4 regions of the Streptomyces sp. NPDC017936 genome follow, and region 1 is predicted to be linked to each of the others. Evidence: riboswitches for the same ligand, from Rfam matches in the RefSeq annotation. Region 1 holds a riboswitch; each other region holds the start of a gene.

Region 1 (4,204 bases):
CGCGCAGGACGGACTCGTAGGTCTCGTAGCCCTTCTCCACGTCGATGACGTAGGCCGCGTACTCGGCGGCCGCGCGCGAGACGAACAGGCCCTGTTCCGCCTCCAGGTTGTCGAAGGCGAAGCTGGACAGGGAACAGGCCCGCATCAGTTCGTCCGCGTCCAGCCCGATTCCCGGTGCCAGAACGGCTCCCTGGGCGTCCGAGACGCCGTACGCGAGGGCCTGGCCCTGGCCGAGCCGGCCCCGCTCGTGGGGCAGGAAGCCGACCGGCTCGCGCCCCTCGTACACCACCGCCACCCGCGCGCGCGGCCGTACGCGGCCCACCGCGTCGGCGAACTCCGGTTCCATGAAAGGGTTGCGCGGGACCGTCGACGCCGCGCGCAGCGCCCGCCACCGCTCCCGTTCCCCCTCGCCGAGATCCTCCGGCCTCAGCACGCGAACACGTCCACTGCTCAACCTGACCCCCCGATCAAGTCCCCCCTGGACCCTTGGACGGTACCCCTCCAGGCAGTTCGGGCGGTAGGTAGCACACCATGTTGTTGCCAACCGGTGCAGAGGCCTTTAACCGGTCTGTACCCGACGTTGTGGTGGAAAGCCGTTTCAGCCGTGCGCAACCCCGCCGGTTCCCCGCTCGCGTCGTCCCTTCCGCCGGCACCGGCCGGGGCCGGACGGACGGTGAGTCGGGGGCGGACGGAATCCGTATTCTCTGATCATGGCCGCACCCTTCGCAGATGCCGCGCGCTGCGCGTACTCCCTCGTCGCCACCGACCTGGACGGAACGCTGCTGCGCGGCGACGACACGTTCTCCGACCGGTCGCTCGACGCGCTGGCGCGGGTGGCGGCCGCCGGCGCCCGCCACCTCGTGGTGACGGGACGGCCGGCCCCCCGGGTGCGGCCGCTGCTGGAGAACCTGCACAGCAGGGGGCTCGCGGTGTGCGGCCAGGGCGCGCAGTTGTACGACGCCGGCGCGGACCGTCTGCTGTGGTCGGTCACCCTGGACCGGGAGCTGGCGGAGACCGCGCTCGGCAAGATCGAGGCGGAGGTCGGTCAGGTGTACGCGGCCGTCGACCAGGACGGCGTCGACGGGCTGACGCTCATCGAGCCGGGCTACCGGATGCCGCACCCGACCCTGCCGGCCCTGCGCGTCGGCTCGCGCGACGACCTGTGGTGCGCGCCGATCAGCAAGGTGCTGCTGCGTCATCCCGCCTTGTCCGACGACGAGTTGGCGGCGACGGCCCGCTCGGTGGTCGGCTCGCTCGCGACCGTCACCATGTCGGGGCCGGGCACGGTGGAGCTGCAGCCGTGCGGCATCACCAAGGCGACGGGTCTGGCACTGGCCGCCGAGCACCTGGGGCTGCGGCCGCAGGAGACGCTCGCCTTCGGCGACATGCCCAACGACATCCCGATGTTCGACTGGGCGGCGCACGGTGTCGCGATGGCCGACGCCCACCCGGAACTCAAGGCGGTCGCCGACGAGGTGACGACGTCGAACGAGGACGACGGCGTGGCCGTCGTCCTCGAACGGCTCTTCCCCTAGGAGGGGTGCCGGTCAGTAGGCGCCGAAGACGTTGTCGATGGAGCCGTAGCGCGCGGCCGCGTAGTTGCAGGCCGCGGTGATGTTGGCGACCGGGTCGTACGGGTCGTACGAGGTGCCGGGCACGTGGTACGCGGTGAAGGTCGGGTCGATGACCTGGAGCAGGCCCTTGGAGGGGGTGCCCTTGACCGCGTTGGAGTCCCAGAGGTTGATGGCCTTCGGGTTGCCCGAGGACTCACGCATGATGTTGCGGTGGATGCCGTTGTAGGTGCCCGGGATGCCGCGCTCGGCCATGATCGCGAGCGACTCGCGGATCCAGCCGTCGAGGTTGTCGGGGTACCCGGCGATCGTGGTGCCCGACCCCGTGCCGGCGGCGGACGCGCTGCCGGCGCCGACGAGCGGGAGGGTGAACACGGCGGCGCCGGCGCAGACGGCGGCGACGGTCCGGGCGAGGCGGATGCGGGCACGGCGGGGCTGAGCGGCAGCGGACATGGCGGTCTTCCTCTCCGACGCCTGCGAGGTGAGCTGTCGGGTTCGGGCGGAAAGGTGCCCGGCCGGCCGCCGTGGGCACGGCGACGCGACTTCACCCCGAGCCGGTCCGGTACGTACGTGACGTACGGCCCGGCGGCCTACCTGGGTCCCCCGCTCCTGCCGTGCGCGAGTGTTCGTCGATGGATGGCGAAGGGCGGCGGCAGGATTCGGCGTCCGCCCGACTGGGCGGGAACGTATGCGAGAGCACATGTCCGGAACAAGTGCCTGATTCACTGATCGCCCCAATTGACCTTGGTCTGAGGGGTATGGGGTACTTGATCCTTTGCCGTCGGGAAGCATCAAGTCGCTTGCGGGGAAAGCGGAATCACGGATTCCGGGGCCGGGCGCCCTCGTGTCGCGAAGTGAGCCAACTCACGGGCGATGACAAGAGGGGTGAATCGGACAATAAACCTCAAGTCCCTTCCAATGGGGCGCAGTACGGAGGCGAAGGGGAACGCGCCGCTCCCGCGGGCCGATCGGCCGGCGCGGCCCCGGGGCGAGGGGGCGCCTCGCCCGGTGGGCGGGTGCGCGCCCGGTGCGGCCCCGGTGGGCTCCGGTCCGCCGGGGCACGCGCGTGTGAGGGGCCGGTCCGGGCCGGCCTGCCCGCCGAGGGCCGGGGAGCGCTCCCGGACCGCCGGACCGCCGGGTCGCGGGGGGCGGAGGGGCCCCTGGGGCGGCCGGTGAGGGCGTGGTCGTTTCGGGGAGGGAGCCGGGCGCCGGAGGCGGCGTCCGCCGCTGCGCGGGACATGAATCGCCGCTTCCCGGTCAGTCGATACGTGTCCGCCGGTACCGGCCGGTCAGAAACATGCCGGCCGTGATCCGGAACCGCCCGGGCTGCACCGGTGTCTCCCGCGCCTCCCGGTCGGGCGATGTGGGGGCCGAGGGCGTGGGGGCTTATCGGTGATCGAAACGTGACCGGATACGCTGAGCCGAGTGGTGGCAGCGACCTATCGACAAACCGTGTAAGCGGCAGTGGACACCAGCAGACAGGAGACCCCTCGTGACCGTCGTCGGGCCGTTCGGGCTGAGCGTGCGGGACCAGGCTCTGGAAGCCGATGTCCAGGCCGGATTGGCGGCTGTCGAGGAAGGCTTGCTCGAGGCCACCAAGAGTGAGGTCCCGTTCATCACGGAGGCCGCCCAGCACCTGGTGCGGGCGGGCGGGAAGCGGTTCCGGCCGCTGCTCGTGATGCTCGCGGCGCAGTTCGGTGATGCGTACGCGCCCGGAATCGTGCCGTCGGCGGTGGTGGTGGAGCTCACCCACCTGGCCACGCTGTACCACGACGACGTGATGGACGAGGCGGCCGTCCGGCGGGGCGTGCCGAGCGCGAACACCCGGTGGGGCAACTCGGTGGCCGTCCTGACGGGGGACTTCCTGTTCGCCCGCGCCTCGCACATCGTCGCCGACCTCGGGCCCGAGGCGGTCCGGGTGCAGGCGGAGGCGTTCGAGCGGCTGGTCACCGGCCAGATCCTGGAGACCGCGGGGCCGCAGGACGGACGGGACCCGGTCGAGCACTACCTCGACGTGCTGGGCGGGAAGACCGGGTCGCTGGTGGCGGTGTCGTGCCGCTTCGGGGCGATGATGTCGGGCGCCGACGACAAGGTCGTGGACGTGCTGACCCAGTACGGGGAGCGGCTGGGGGTCGCCTTCCAGCTCGCCGACGACGTGCTGGACATCGCGTCGGACTCGCACGAGTCGGGCAAGACGCCGGGGACGGACCTGCGGGAGGGCATCCCCACGCTGCCGGTGCTGCGGTTGCGGGAGCGGGCGGCCCGGCTGTCCCTGCCCGAGGACCTCGCGCTGTGCGAGCTGCTGGACTCCGACCTGAGCGACGACGCGCGGCACGCGGAGGCGCTGGCCGCGCTGCGGGCCCACCCGGCGCTGGAACAGGCCCGAGCGGACACCGTGCGGTACGCGAAGGAGGCGCGGGCCGCGTTGGCGCCGCTGCGGGAGTGCGGGGCGAAGTCGGCGTTGATGGAACTGTGCGATGCGGTGGTGCACCGGGCGGGGTGAGGGGTTCGCCCACCCGCCCGTCTCGGCTTCTCGAGGAGCGGCCCTCGAAAGGCCTCGGGGCTCCGCCCCGGACCCCGTGGGGACCTCGTCCCCTGCGCCCCTGACGGGACTGCGCCCCCTTCACCCTGAC
Region 2 (4,204 bases), on a different contig from region 1:
GGCGCGCATGTGCGGGAAGACGCCGTCCTCCATGCCGGTCAGGAACACGACGGGGAACTCGAGGCCCTTGGCGGTGTGCAGGGTCATCAGGGTGATGACGCCGGATCCGTCCTCGTCCTCGTCGGGGATCTGGTCGGAGTCGGCGACCAGGGCCACCTGCTCGAGGAATTCGGCCAGCCCGACCGACTCGCCCTCACCGCGCTCCTGCTCGAACTCCAGGGCGACGGCGGCGAGTTCCTGGAGGTTCTCGATCCGGGTCTCGTCCTGCGGGTCGGTGGAGGCCTGCAACTCGGCGAGGTAGCCGGTGCGCTCGAGCACCGCTTCCAGGACCGTGGCCGGTCCCGCGCCCGACTCGACGATCGTGCGCAGTTCCTCCATCAGCGCGTTGAACCGCTTCACGGCGTTCGTGGAGCGCGCCGCCATGCCGTACGCCTCGTCGACGCGCTTGAGCGCCTGCGGGAAGCTGATCTTCTCCCGCTGGGACAGGGCGTCGATCATCGCCTCGGCGCGCTCGCCGATGCCGCGCTTGGGGACGTTGAGGATGCGGCGCAGCGGGACCGAGTCCTCCGGGTTGGCCAGGACCCGCAGGTAGGCCAGGACGTCCCGGACCTCCTTGCGCTCGTAGAAGCGGACGCCGCCGACGACCTTGTAGGGCAGGCCGACGCGGATGAAGACCTCTTCGAAGACACGGGACTGGGCGTTGGTCCGGTAGAAGACGGCGACGTCGCCGGCCTTGGCCTCGCCCGCGTCGGTGAGGCGGTCTATCTCGTCGGCGACGAACTGGGCCTCGTCGTGCTCGGTGTCGGCGACGTAGCCGGTGATGCGGGCGCCCGCGCCCGCGTTGGTCCACAGGTTCTTGGGACGGCGGGACTCGTTGCGCTCGATGACCGCGTTGGCCGCGGAGAGGATCGTCTGCGTCGAGCGGTAGTTCTGCTCCAGCAGGATCGTCGTCGCGTCCGGGTAGTCCTCCTCGAACTGGAGGATGTTGCGGATGGTCGCGCCGCGGAAGGCGTAGATCGACTGGTCGGCGTCACCCACGACGCAGAGCTCGGCCGGCGGGACGTCGTCGGCGCCGGGCGGTGCGTCGGCGGGACGCTCGAAGGTGCCGACGAGCTCGCGGACGAGGGCGTACTGGGCGTGGTTGGTGTCCTGGTACTCGTCGACCAGGACGTGCCGGAAGCGGCGGCGGTAGTGCTCGGCGACGTCGGGGAACGCCCGGAGCAGGTTGACCGTCGTCATGATCAGGTCGTCGAAGTCCAGCGCGTTCGCCTCGCGCAGCCGGGACTGGTACATCGCGTAGGCCTGGGCGAGGGTCTTCTCGAAGCCGTCGGCGGCCCGGGCGGCGAAGTCCTCCTCGTCGATCAGCTCGTTCTTCAGGTTGCTGATCTTGGCGCTGAAGGACTTCGGCGGGAAGCGCTTCGGGTCGAGGTCCAGGTCGCGGCAGACCAGGGCCATCAGGCGCTTGGAGTCGGCGGCGTCGTAGATCGAGAAGGACGAGGTGAAGCCGAGCCTCTTGGACTCGCGGCGCAGGATCCGCACGCACGCGCTGTGGAAGGTCATCACCCACATCGCGTTCGCCCGCGGGCCGACGAGCTGCTCGACGCGCTCCTTCATCTCGCCCGCGGCCTTGTTGGTGAAGGTGATCGCGAGGATCTGGCCCGGGTGGACGTGGCGCTCGGCGAGCAGGTGGGCGATGCGGTGGGTGAGCACGCGCGTCTTGCCGGAGCCGGCGCCGGCGACGATGAGCAGCGGGGTGCCGGAGTGGACGACGGCGGCGCGCTGGTTGTCGTTGAGCCCTTCCAGGAGCGCGGCCGCGTCGATCACCGGGCGCGGGGCGCCGTCGCGGTAGTACGCGTCCCTGTCCGGCGGCACGTCGAACTTCCCGCCGAACAGATCGTCCGGAAGCGGCTCCGGAGCGTGATCGTCGTCGGGCGGCGGCGGTTCCTCCTCGTGGCCGCGAGGGGCCTGGAGGTCCGCCAGGAAGCTGTCGTCAAAGAGGCTGCTCATCGCTCTCCGAGTCTAGGGTGCCCCACCGACAACCCGCGGCGGTCCCGAAAACATCCCGGTCTCCGGAAGCGGTCCGGGAGCGGGCGGACGGCCGGAGAGGCCCCCGAGGGCGCCTCCGGGGCCCGGAGGCGCCCTCGGGGCCTCTCCCGGAGCCTGTGCGGCCTCTGCGGCCCTCCAGGAGCCTTCGGGGTCCTCCGGAGGCTCCGGGGCCCTCCGGGCGCCCCGGGCGGTTTCCCGCCCCCGGTACGAGCCGTCACGATGCGTGACCGAAGGTCCGGCACGCGCGGGCGCCGACCACAGCCGAAAGGGGGCCCGGGCCCGAAGCGGCGGGCGTCACCACCCGGGAACACATACGGACATATCCCCGCCCAACGCCACAGAGCGTTGAGCGGGCGCGAACCCCTGACCGAAGGTCACGAAAATGTATCGGGCATATCACCCATCAACCTTCACAGGGACCACACGAGTTGGCTACCGTGCCGGGCAGGCCGTACGACCCCCACCGGCGAACCTCGCCGGGCCGCGCGGCCTCCGCCGAGTCCGGCGCGCCCCCTCGCGGCAGCCGGAGCCGGGGACCCACCGAGAACCCGGGGTGAATCGGCCCGACTCCCCTCCCGGGGAGAGGCCGTAGGGCAACCCTTCCGAACCACCCGCCCGAACCCGACAGCTAACCCGGTAGGCGGACGATGGAAGGAGTCGCCTCCCTTGGCGTCGCAGCACCGCAAGCCGCGCCCCGCGGGCACGCGCGTGGCAGGCATACGCAGACCCGCCCTCGCCACCGCCGCCCTCACCTCGGTGGCCCTGCTCTCCCAGACGGCCAACGCCGCGCCCTCGACCGACGACAAGCCCAGCCTGGAGGAGGTCGAGAAGAAGGTCGACGACCTCTACCGCCAGGCGGAGTCGGCGACCGAGAAGTACAACGCCGCCAAGGAGAAGACGACCAAGCAGCGCAAGCGCGTCGACTCCCTCCTCGACGACGTGGCCCAGCGCGCCCAGGAGCTCAACGAAGCACGGGAGCAGCTGGGTTCCTTCGCCGCCGCGCAGTACCGCACCGGCGCCTCCGCCCCCGAGACAGCGACCTTCCTGCTCGCGGACACCCCGCAGGACTACTTCGACCAGACGCAGCTGATGGGCCGGCTGACCGAACGCCAGAAGAGCGCGGTCGACGACTACGTCACCCAGCAGTCGCAGACCATGAAGAAGCGTCAGGAGGCCTCGCAGAGCCTCGAGACGCTCACCGACTCGCAGAACGACCTCAGGACCGCCAAGGCCACCGTCCAGAAGAAGCTCAGCACCGCACGCGCGCTGCTGTCCCAGCTGACGGCGGAGGAGAAGGCGCGGCTCGCCGCGATCGAGAAGCGGAAGCAGCAGGAGGCCGCCCGCAAGGCGGCGGAACTGGCACAGCAGCAGGCAGCCGAGGCGGCGGCCGCCCAGCAGGGGAGCGACGGCTCGTCGGCCACGGGCGGTTCGCCGGGCACGGACACGTCCTCGTCGTCGCCCTCGTCGCCCTCGTCCTCCGACGCCTCGTACGCCACCAAGGCCGAGAAGGCGCTCGCCTTCGCGCGCGCCCAGATCGGCAAGCCCTACGTCTGGGGCGCCACGGGCCCCGAGTCGTACGACTGCTCCGGTCTCACCCAGGCCGCCTGGAAGGCCGCCGGCGTCACCCTTCCGCGCACCACGTACGACCAGGTCGACGCGGGCACCACCGTCTCCCTCGCCGACGCCCTGCCGGGCGACCTGATCTTCTTCTACGACGACGTCACCCACGTGGGCGTCTACATCGGCAACGGCATGATGATCCACGCCCCGAAGCCGGGGGCGTACGTCCGCGAGGAGTCGGTGTACTACGACGGCGAGTCGTCGATCCACAGCGTGGTGCGGCCGGCCTGAGCGGCCGCCCGGCGGGCCGGGGACCGCCCGAGCGGGGCCCCGGTCGTCACGGGGCACGCGCGCGTGGAGGCACGTTTCGCGGCCGGGCCTTCCCGCCCGGGCGAGGGCCGGGGCACGGAGGAGGCGGAGACGGGGGCTCGCGCCACAGCCGCGCGTCCCCGCTCCGTGTCCTGCGCCCGCGCGTATTTCCTCGTCCCCGCGCGCGTGCCCCCGCGCGAGCCGCCCGGCGCTCCTTAGCATCGGCCGCATGCCCCGCTCTTCCTCCCTTCGCGCCCGGTGGGCGCGGCGTCCGCCGGCGGCCGGGGCC
Region 3 (4,204 bases), on a different contig from region 1:
GTCCTTCGAGTCCCCGCTCGACGGCCGGGAGGAGTACCCGGTGGAGGGCGGGGCCCGCTTCGTCCGGCCCGCCCTGTCGGTGCGCGGCGCCGGGCGGCGCGGCACCGAGTGGACCTTCGCCGGCCACGAGACCGAGGGCGGCGAACTGCGCCTGCTCTTCCGTGACGCCGGGCTCGGCGTCACCCTCCACTACCGGATGCGCGACGACGTCGTCGAACGCTGGGTGACCCTGCGCAACGACGGCGACGAACCCCTGGAACTGCTGCGCGCCGACTCCGCCGCCTGGAGCCTGCCCGACCGCGACGGCTGGCGCCTGTCCCAGCTGCACGGCCGCTGGGCCGCCGAGTCCCGCCTCACCCGGGGGCCCCTCACCTACGGCGAGAAGGTCATCGGCAGCCGCCGCGGCCACACCGGCCACCAGCACCTGCCCTGGGTCGCCCTGGACACCGACGCGACCGAGGAGCGGGGCGAGGTCTACGGCTGCGCCCTCGGCTGGTCGGGCTCGTGGCGGATCGCCGTGGCCCAGCTGCCCGACGCGCGCGTGCAGATCACCGGCGGCGCCGGCTACGACGACTCGGGCCTGCTGCGGCTGGCGGCCGGGGAGTCGTTCACCACGCCCGTCTTCGCCGGCCTGTGGACCGACGCCGGCTTCGGCGGCGCGAGCCGCGCCTGGCACGCCTACCAGCGGGCGCACGTGATCCCGGAGGCCGGGCGCGACCGGCCCGTGCTGTTCAACTCCTGGGAGGCCACCTACTTCGACATCTCCGAGGAACAGCAGGCGAGCCTCGCGCGGCGGGCCGCGGACATCGGCGTCGAGCTGTTCGTGGTGGACGACGGCTGGTTCGGCGCGCGCACCGGCGACCACGCCGGGCTCGGCGACTGGCGGCCCAACCCCGAGCGCTTCCCGCGGGGCCTCGAGCCGCTCGCGGACCAGGTGCACGCGCTCGGCATGCAGTTCGGCATCTGGGTCGAGCCCGAGATGGTCAACGCCGACAGCGACCTGTACCGGGCGCACCCCGACTGGGTGCAGTACCAGCCGGGACGCAGGCGGACGGAGCTGCGCAATCAGCTGGTGCTCAACCTCGCGCGCGAGGACGTCCAGGAGTACCTCTGGCAGCAGCTCGACGGACTGCTGTCCAGTGCGCCCATCGACTACGTGAAGTGGGACTTCAACCGCTGCTTCACCGACGCCGGCTGGCCGGACGACGACTACCCCCAGCGGCTCTGGGTGGACCACGTGCGCGCCCTGTACGCGCTGCTGGACCGGCTGCGGGCGGCCCATCCGGGCGTGGCCTTCGAGTCCTGCTCGGGCGGCGGCGGGCGGATCGACCTCGGGATCATGAGCCGCACGGACCAGGTGTGGACCTCCGACAACACCGACCCGCTGGACCGGCTCGCCATCCAGCACGGCTTCAGTCAGATCCACCCCGCGCGGGTGATGGCCGCCTGGGTCACCGACAGTCCGAACACCCAGCTCAACGGCCGGGTCAGCTCGCTGCGCTTCCGGTTCGTCAGCGCCATGGCCGGGGTGCTCGGGGTCGGCGGGGACCTCTCCGAGTGGTCCGGGGAGGAGCTCGCCGAGGCCCGCCGCTGGGTCGATCTCTACAAGGAGATCCGGCCCCTCGTGCAGCACGGCGAGCTCTACCGGCTGCGGCCCCCGGAGGGGGGCCTGAGCGCCGTGCAGTACGTGCGCGGGGACGAGTCCGTCGTCCTCGCCTGGCTCCAGGCGCAGCGGTACGGCGAGCCGGTGCCGGCGGTACGGCTGCGCGGCCTCGACCCGGCCGCTTCGTACGAATGCCTCGAAACGGGCGAAGTGCACCGGGGGGCGGTGCTGGTGCACCACGGGATGCGCACGGGGCTCCGTGGTGACCTCGATGCGACGGTCATCCGCTTGCGTCGCATCTGAGTGATCTGTCCGGATTGGGGGCCTTCATTCCAACTCGGCCGGGAGTAAAGGGTCCTGGGGGCACGTCACGTGAGGAGCGTCATATCCGTGACCGTGCGTCGCTCGTCATGTTCACGTAATTTCGGTGCTCTTCCCGGCCGTTCGGTGGGCGGCGGCCGTTCCGGTACACGGAAAGTGACCGGGATTCCCCGCCGGGGGCCGGGAGGAAGGGGGCAGGGGGGCAACCCTCGCTTGTCGTCGTGCGTCCGGGTCGCTTACGTTCCACACCGATCCGGACGGACGCCGAATCCTGCCGCCGCCCGGAGCCCGCACACACTCACCCGTGCACGGCAGGAGCGGGGGACCCACAGGCAGAACCGCCTGTTCCGGTCTCCGGAACAGGCTCGGGGTAAAGCCGCGCCCCGGCGCGGCCGGGCATCTCCAGCCCGCACCCGACAGCTCACCTCGCAGGCGCCGGAGAGGAATCCGCCATGCCCGCGAAGGGTAAGCACCGCCGCCCGAAGACCCAGCGCTTCACCCGCTCCCTCGCCGCCGCCGGAACCGGTGGCGCCGCGCTCGCCCTCCCGCTCATCGGCGCCGCCGGCGCCCACGCCGCACCGGCCGCGCAGCCGGTGTCCTCGCTTCCGGAGAAGGCCGTCCAGAGCGTTCCGGTCGCGCAGCCGGCCGCCGCCGGCTCGAAGTCCGCCGCGAGCGCCACGACCTACACGGTGCGGGCGGGCGACTACCTCTCCAAGATCGCGGACGAGCAGCACGTCGGCGGCGGCTGGCAGAAGCTGTACGCCGACAACCGCGCGGCCGTCGGCGACGACCCGTCGCTGATCCACCCCGGTCTGAAGCTGTCGATCGGCGAGAAGGCCGCGACCGGCGCCACCGGGTCGCCGTCCGCCGCGGCCGGTTCCTCCTCCTCGTCGAAGTCGTCGCAGTCGTCCAAGTCCGCGAAGGCCTCGGAGGCCTCGGAGGCCTCGCGGTCGAAGGCCTCGGAGTCCGCCGGGCAGTCCTCGTCCTCCCGGACCACGGCCGCCCAGGGCGCCGGGAACGACGGCGGCTCCAGCGGCTACGCCCTGCCCACGGCGAACGCCGCCGTCGGCACCCCGTACCGCATGTCCGGCAGCATGTGGTCCAGCGGCTACCACACCGGCGTCGACTTCGTCGTCCCGACCGGCACCTCGCTCAGGGCCGTCGGCGCGGGCACGGTCGTCTCCGCGGGCTGGGGCGGCGCGTACGGCAACCAGGTCGTCATCCGGCTCGCCGACGGCTACTACGCCCAGTACGCCCACCTGTCCTCGCTCTCGGTCTCGGCCGGCCAGACCGTCTCCGCGGGCCAGCAGGTCGGCCTGTCCGGCGCGACCGGCAACGTCACCGGTCCGCACCTGCACTTCGAGATCCGCACCACGCCGAACTACGGCTCGGACATCGACCCGCTCGCCTACCTCCGTTCGCACGGCGTCTCCGTCGGCTGACGCCTGGCGCGACCAGCTGCCCCACGCCGGAGGCCGGACCCGTTTCCCGGGTCCGGCCTCCGGCGTGTTTGCGTCTTCATGATCATTGTGTTGCGGTCGTATGGCGGTCCCCGCCGGACCGTCGACAGGCGGGACGGAGGGGGGAGACAGTGATCTCCCGTAGGGGACAAGCGCTTTCCGCGATCCCGCGCATGTCCGACACGTCGAACGTCGTTCGGCTTCATGGACGGTGACCGGACATCGCGAGGTGGCCGACCCCACGACCACTCCCATCGTGAAGGACCACACGTGAACCCCACCCGACGCCGAAGAACCGTCGCCGTCACCGCCGCCGCCCTGCTGGCCGGGCTCTTCTCCGCGCCCGCCGGCCAGGCCGCCGAGCAGCCGCGCCGGATCGTCGAGAACCTCGACCGGGGCCTGGTCGCCGTGCCGTCCGGCGAGGGCACCTTCCTCAGCTGGCGCCTGCTGGGCACCGAGTACGCCCGGTACGGCGACGCGATCGCCTTCAACGTGTACAAGAACGGCCGCCGGCTGAACCGCGAGCCGATCAGGAAGTCGACGACCTACCAGGACGACTCCCGGGGCAGGGGGACCTACACCGTGCGCGCGGTCGTGGGCGGGCGCGAGCAGCGGCCGGGTTCCGCGGCCCTCGACCTCGCCGAGGGGTACGCCGAGATCCCGCTCGCCGCGGCCGACGGCTACACCGTCCAGCACGCCTGGCCCGGCGACCTCGACGGCGACGGACGCTACGAACTCGTCGTCAGCCGGCTCTCCGGGACCCGCGACCGGTCCGACCTGCTGGAGGCGTACACCCTCACCGGGGAGCGGCTCTGGCGGG
Region 4 (4,204 bases), on a different contig from region 1:
GTCGTCCAGGGCGGCGAGGACCTTCCGGCCCCGCTCGGTCTCCAGGTGCTTGGCGGCCCCCTGGGACCGCGCGCTGTCCACGGTCGTGCCGGGCCGGTACTTGCCGGTGAGGAAGCCGGAGGCCAGCGCGTAGTACGGAACGGCGGCGAGGCCGGAGGAGGCGACGAGGTCCTGGAGCCCGCCCTCGTAGGTGTCGCGCGATACGAGGTTGTAGTGCGGCTGGAGGACGACGTACCGGGCGAGGCCCTCGCGGTCGGAGAACTCCAGGGAGGCCCGCAGGCGCTCGGGGGAGATGTTGGAGGCGGCGATGTGCCGCACCTTGCCCGCCCTCACCAGCTCGTCGAGCGCGCCGACGATCTCCTCGACGGGCACCTCGGGCTTGTCGAAGTGGGTGTAGTAGAGGTCGATGCGGTCGGTGTCCAGACGGCGCAGCGAGGCGTCGGCGGCGGCCTTGATGGTGGCGGCGGTCAGCCCCTGGTAGTCGGGGTGCTGGCTCACCTTCGTCGCGATCACGATGTCGTCGCGGTTGCCGCGGGCCTTGACCCACTTGCCGATCAGGGTCTCGGACTCACCGCCGCTGTTGCCCTCGATCCACGCCGAGTAGGAGTCGGCGGTGTCGACGAAGTTGCCGCCGGCGGCCGTGTAGGCGTCGAGGACGGCGAAGGAGGCGGCCTCGTCGGCGGTCCAGCCGAAGACGTTGCCGCCGAGGGCGAGCGGGAAGACCTCGAGGTCGGAGGAGCCGAGCTTGCGCAGGGAAGTCATGCCTCCCTTCAACACCTCGGCCGAAGGCGCGCATTCCGCGCCTCCGGCCAAAGGTTCACAAAGATCCGGGAAACCACCTCACCGGTCCCCGGACGACTCAGGAGGTACGGGACCTCAGGGGTTCAGCCCCTTGTCGCGCAGCCAGGCACCGGGGTCGATGCCGGAGGCGCTGCCGCCCGGGTGCACCTCGAGGTGGAGGTGGGCGCCGGTGACGTTGCCGGTCGCGCCGACCCGGCCGATGACGTCGCCGGTGGCGACCTTCTGGCCGACGCTGACGCTGATGGAGGACTGGTGGGCGTACCAGATCTCGGTGCCGTCGTCGAGGGTGAGCACGGTCTTGTACCCGTACGACCCGTCCCAGCCGGCCGAGGTGATGGTGCCGCTGTGCACGGCCTTGATCAGGGTGCCGGTGGGGGCGGCGAAGTCCAGACCGGTGTGGTACCCGGAGGACCAGTAGGCGCCGGCCTGACCGAACGTCGAGGTGATGGTGTACGAGGAGGTGGGCAGCGTGTACTGCTTGGCGAGCTCGGCGAGGCGCTCGGCCTCGGCCTTCTTCGCGGCCTCCTCGGCGGCCTTCTTCTTGGCGGCGGCGGCCTGGGCCTCCGCCTCCTTCTGGGCCTTGGCGGCCGCGTCGGCCTCCGCCTTGGCGACGGCGGCCTCGGCCGCGGCCTGGGCCTTGGTCTCGATCTGGGTCTGCTGCGACTCGGCCTGCGCCATGATCCGGCTGCGCAGCGCCTCGCCCGCGTCGGCCGCGCTCGCGGTGCTGTCGTCGGCGGCGACCGTGGCGCCGAAGCTGCTGAGGGCGGGCGCCGCCTCCTCGGAGGTGTCGTCGTCCGAGATCAGGGAACCCACGGAGGGGAGGTCCGGCATGGAGATGGAGACCGGCGGCTTGCCGGTGTTGGCGCTGGCCATGCCGCCCGCGCCGACGGCGGCGATGACGCCGACGCCGAGGACGGTGGAGCTGCGGGCGAGTCCGCCGCGCTGCTTGGCGACGCGGTGCCGGCCGCGTACCGGGCGAATGGACTCCGCGGTGGGGTTCCACTCCTCCCAGGGGCCCTCGTCGGTGCGGTTGCCGCCGTAGCCGAAGGTCTGGCTGGGCGCGATCGGGGCTTCTGGGGCAGGCGGGTTGGACGCCACGCGGGCGTACTCCTTTCCTTCCGTCGCCTACCGGGTTAGCTGACGGGTTCGGAGCGGGAAGGTCTCCTACGCGCGTATACCGGCCGTTGCCTCACGGCGGCTTACGCGTGATTCACCCCAAGGTGGTGGTTCCCCGGTTCCCTTACGGGATTCGGCGCGTGCGCACGGAGCCGCCTCTTGTGACGGCTGGGACGACCGCGCTGCGTTATCGAACGTTAATAGACGCGAGGCCCGGTTTCCAAGCTGTTCCCCTTGATCAACAACATTCCTGGCCTGGACTTTTGTCCCACCAGCGGCGAAAAACGGGCGAGTTGACCCCACGTCGGGGGCGGTTCAGGGGTCACGGCGGTTTTGATGGTGACCCAGTCGTTATGCGCAGGGCGCTCGGCCGGTCACTTTCCGTGAGATCCGGGCGGGAGGCGGGCCGGCGGCGAACGCACCGAGGGCCGGAACCCTGATCGGGTTCCGGCCCTCGGCCTTGAGTAGCGGGGACAGGATTTGAACCTGCGACCTCTGGGTTATGAGCCCAGCGAGCTACCGAGCTGCTCCACCCCGCGTCGGTATGACACCAGTGTACGCCATCCGCGGGACGGGAAGCACAAGGGTTGTTCCAGGGGCGCCCGGGGAACCGCCGGAGGGCTCCTCGGCGGGCGGCACGGCGGCCGCCCCCAAGGCCTCACCCCGCCCGGCGGCGCTGTACGAGGCGCCTGCCCGCCCGGCGGTGCTGCACGAGGCGCCTGCCCGCCCGGCGGCGCTACAGCAGATGCCGGTTGGGGGCCTCGGCCCGCTCCTCGTACTCCGGGAGGACGACGACGTCCACGCCCGCGGCCGCCAGCAGGCCGGAGCCGTCGGCGCCGGTCACGAAGGTGTTCGGTTCGCGCCAGGCCGTCACCACCCTGCCCACGCCCGCGTCCAGGACGAGACGGGCGCAGGGCGTCGGGCGGGAGGCGCGGTGGGTGCAGGGTTCGAGGCTGGTGTAGACGGTGGCCGTGGCCAGGCGGGGGTCGGCCGGGTCGATCTTCGCCAGGGCCGCCTCCTCGGCGTGCACCACGGGGTCGCCGGCCTCCCGGGAGTGGCCGCGCGCCAGCTCCGTCCCGTCGGCGGCCACCACGACCGCGCCCACGCTGAACGCGGTCCGCGACGGCGGGCAGGCGGCCGCCAGATCGCAGGCGAGGGCCAGCCAGTGGTGGTCGGCGGCGACGGGCAGCGGGCCGGCGCCGGGCGCGGTGGGCTCGTAGCGCATCAGCACGACGTCCTCGATGGGCCGCGTCTCGACCAGCCGCAGCCGTCCGGCCTGGTAGCCGCCGGGTCCGAACAGCCGGGGCGCGTCCGGGTCGCCGACGAAGAGGGGGGCCAGGACGAGCTGGAGCTCGTCGGCGAGGCCCTCCTGCAGGAGCTGGGTGTGGACGGTCCCGCCGCCCTCGACCATGAGCCGCCGCACGCCCCGGACGTCGTGCAGGTGCTCCAGGAGCCGCCGCCAGTCGAGGCGGGCGCCGAGGGGGACGACGTCGGCCGCGAGGCCGAGCGACCGGGCCCGCTCGGCGCCCGTGTCGGTCGTGTACACGACCTTCTCGCCGCCCGTGTGCCAGAAGTTCGCGTCCGGGTCCAGCTCGCCGGAGCCGCTGACCGTGACCTTGAGCGGGTACTCCGGCCGGCCCGCCGCCCGGCGCGCGGCCCGGCGTTCGGGCGCGTTGACCAGCAGGCGGGGGTTGTCGGCCCGGATGGTGCCGGCGCCGACCAGGATCGCGTCCACGGAGGCCCGCACCTCGTCGACCCGGTCGAAGTCGGCGGGGCCGGAGAGCAGCAGGCGGTCGGGGCCGGTGTCGTCGAGACAGCCGTCGAGGGAGACGGCGGCGGACAGCAGGACGTACGGGTACGGCATCGGCGCGGGCTCTCCGGGCGAGGGGCGAGGGGGAAGGGAATGGGGCGAGGGAGCGGGAGGTCGGGCGGCCGGCCGGCGGGTGCGCCCCGCCTCCTCGCCCCGCCCCCGCCCCGACATCTCTTGGTTTCAAGTTTGAAGCAAACCTACACTGGGGGCATGACGACCCGCTGGCTCACCGCCGAGGAGCAGCGCGCCTGGCGCGCGTACGTCGCCGCGTCCCTCCTCCTGGAGGACACGCTCGACCGGCAGCTCCAGCAGGAGGCCGGCATGCCGCACCTGTACTACTCCATTCTGGCCAACCTCTCCGAGGCGCCCGGGCGGAGCCTGCGCATGACCGATCTCGCGGAGTCGTTGAAGATCACCCGCAGCCGGCTGACGTACGCGGTGGCCCGGCTCGAGAAGGACGGGCTGGTGCGGCGCGAG

The links. Region 1 has a riboswitch for cyclic di-AMP ahead of ACH4F6_RS23515 (transglycosylase SLT domain-containing protein). Riboswitches for the same ligand answer to the same signal wherever they lie in the genome.
Region 2: linked by a shared signal. The riboswitch ahead of ACH4F6_RS33610 (NlpC/P60 family protein) and the one ahead of ACH4F6_RS23515 (transglycosylase SLT domain-containing protein) in region 1 are both predicted to bind cyclic di-AMP.
Region 3: linked by a shared signal. The riboswitch ahead of ACH4F6_RS05960 (LysM peptidoglycan-binding domain-containing M23 family metallopeptidase) and the one ahead of ACH4F6_RS23515 (transglycosylase SLT domain-containing protein) in region 1 are both predicted to bind cyclic di-AMP.
Region 4: linked by a shared signal. The riboswitch ahead of ACH4F6_RS24285 (M23 family metallopeptidase) and the one ahead of ACH4F6_RS23515 (transglycosylase SLT domain-containing protein) in region 1 are both predicted to bind cyclic di-AMP.

Annotation. Positions count from the first base shown of each region.
Region 1 is NZ_JBIRHK010000011.1:128,979-133,182, reverse strand. It holds gene ACH4F6_RS23525 (GNAT family N-acetyltransferase) at 1-433, opposite strand, end outside; gene ACH4F6_RS23520 (HAD family hydrolase) at 711-1,535, shown strand; gene ACH4F6_RS23515 (transglycosylase SLT domain-containing protein) at 1,548-2,024, opposite strand; cyclic di-AMP (ydaO/yuaA leader) riboswitch at 2,030-2,213, opposite strand; gene ACH4F6_RS23510 (polyprenyl synthetase family protein) at 3,064-4,074, shown strand.
Region 2 is NZ_JBIRHK010000020.1:127,674-131,877, forward strand. It holds gene pcrA (DNA helicase PcrA) at 1-2,007, opposite strand, end outside; cyclic di-AMP (ydaO/yuaA leader) riboswitch at 2,544-2,705, shown strand; gene ACH4F6_RS33610 (NlpC/P60 family protein) at 2,713-3,897, shown strand; gene ACH4F6_RS33615 (tellurite resistance/C4-dicarboxylate transporter family protein) at 4,145-4,204, shown strand, end outside.
Region 3 is NZ_JBIRHK010000002.1:552,706-556,909, forward strand. It holds gene ACH4F6_RS05955 (alpha-galactosidase) at 1-1,906, shown strand, start outside; cyclic di-AMP (ydaO/yuaA leader) riboswitch at 2,214-2,372, shown strand; gene ACH4F6_RS05960 (LysM peptidoglycan-binding domain-containing M23 family metallopeptidase) at 2,377-3,366, shown strand; gene ACH4F6_RS05965 (hypothetical protein) at 3,655-4,204, shown strand, end outside.
Region 4 is NZ_JBIRHK010000012.1:17,968-22,171, forward strand. It holds gene ACH4F6_RS24280 (aldo/keto reductase) at 1-762, opposite strand, end outside; gene ACH4F6_RS24285 (M23 family metallopeptidase) at 877-1,899, opposite strand; cyclic di-AMP (ydaO/yuaA leader) riboswitch at 1,907-2,066, opposite strand; tRNA gene ACH4F6_RS24290 (tRNA-Met) at 2,383-2,456, opposite strand; gene ACH4F6_RS24295 (dihydrofolate reductase family protein) at 2,654-3,781, opposite strand; gene ACH4F6_RS24300 (MarR family winged helix-turn-helix transcriptional regulator) at 3,938-4,204, shown strand, end outside.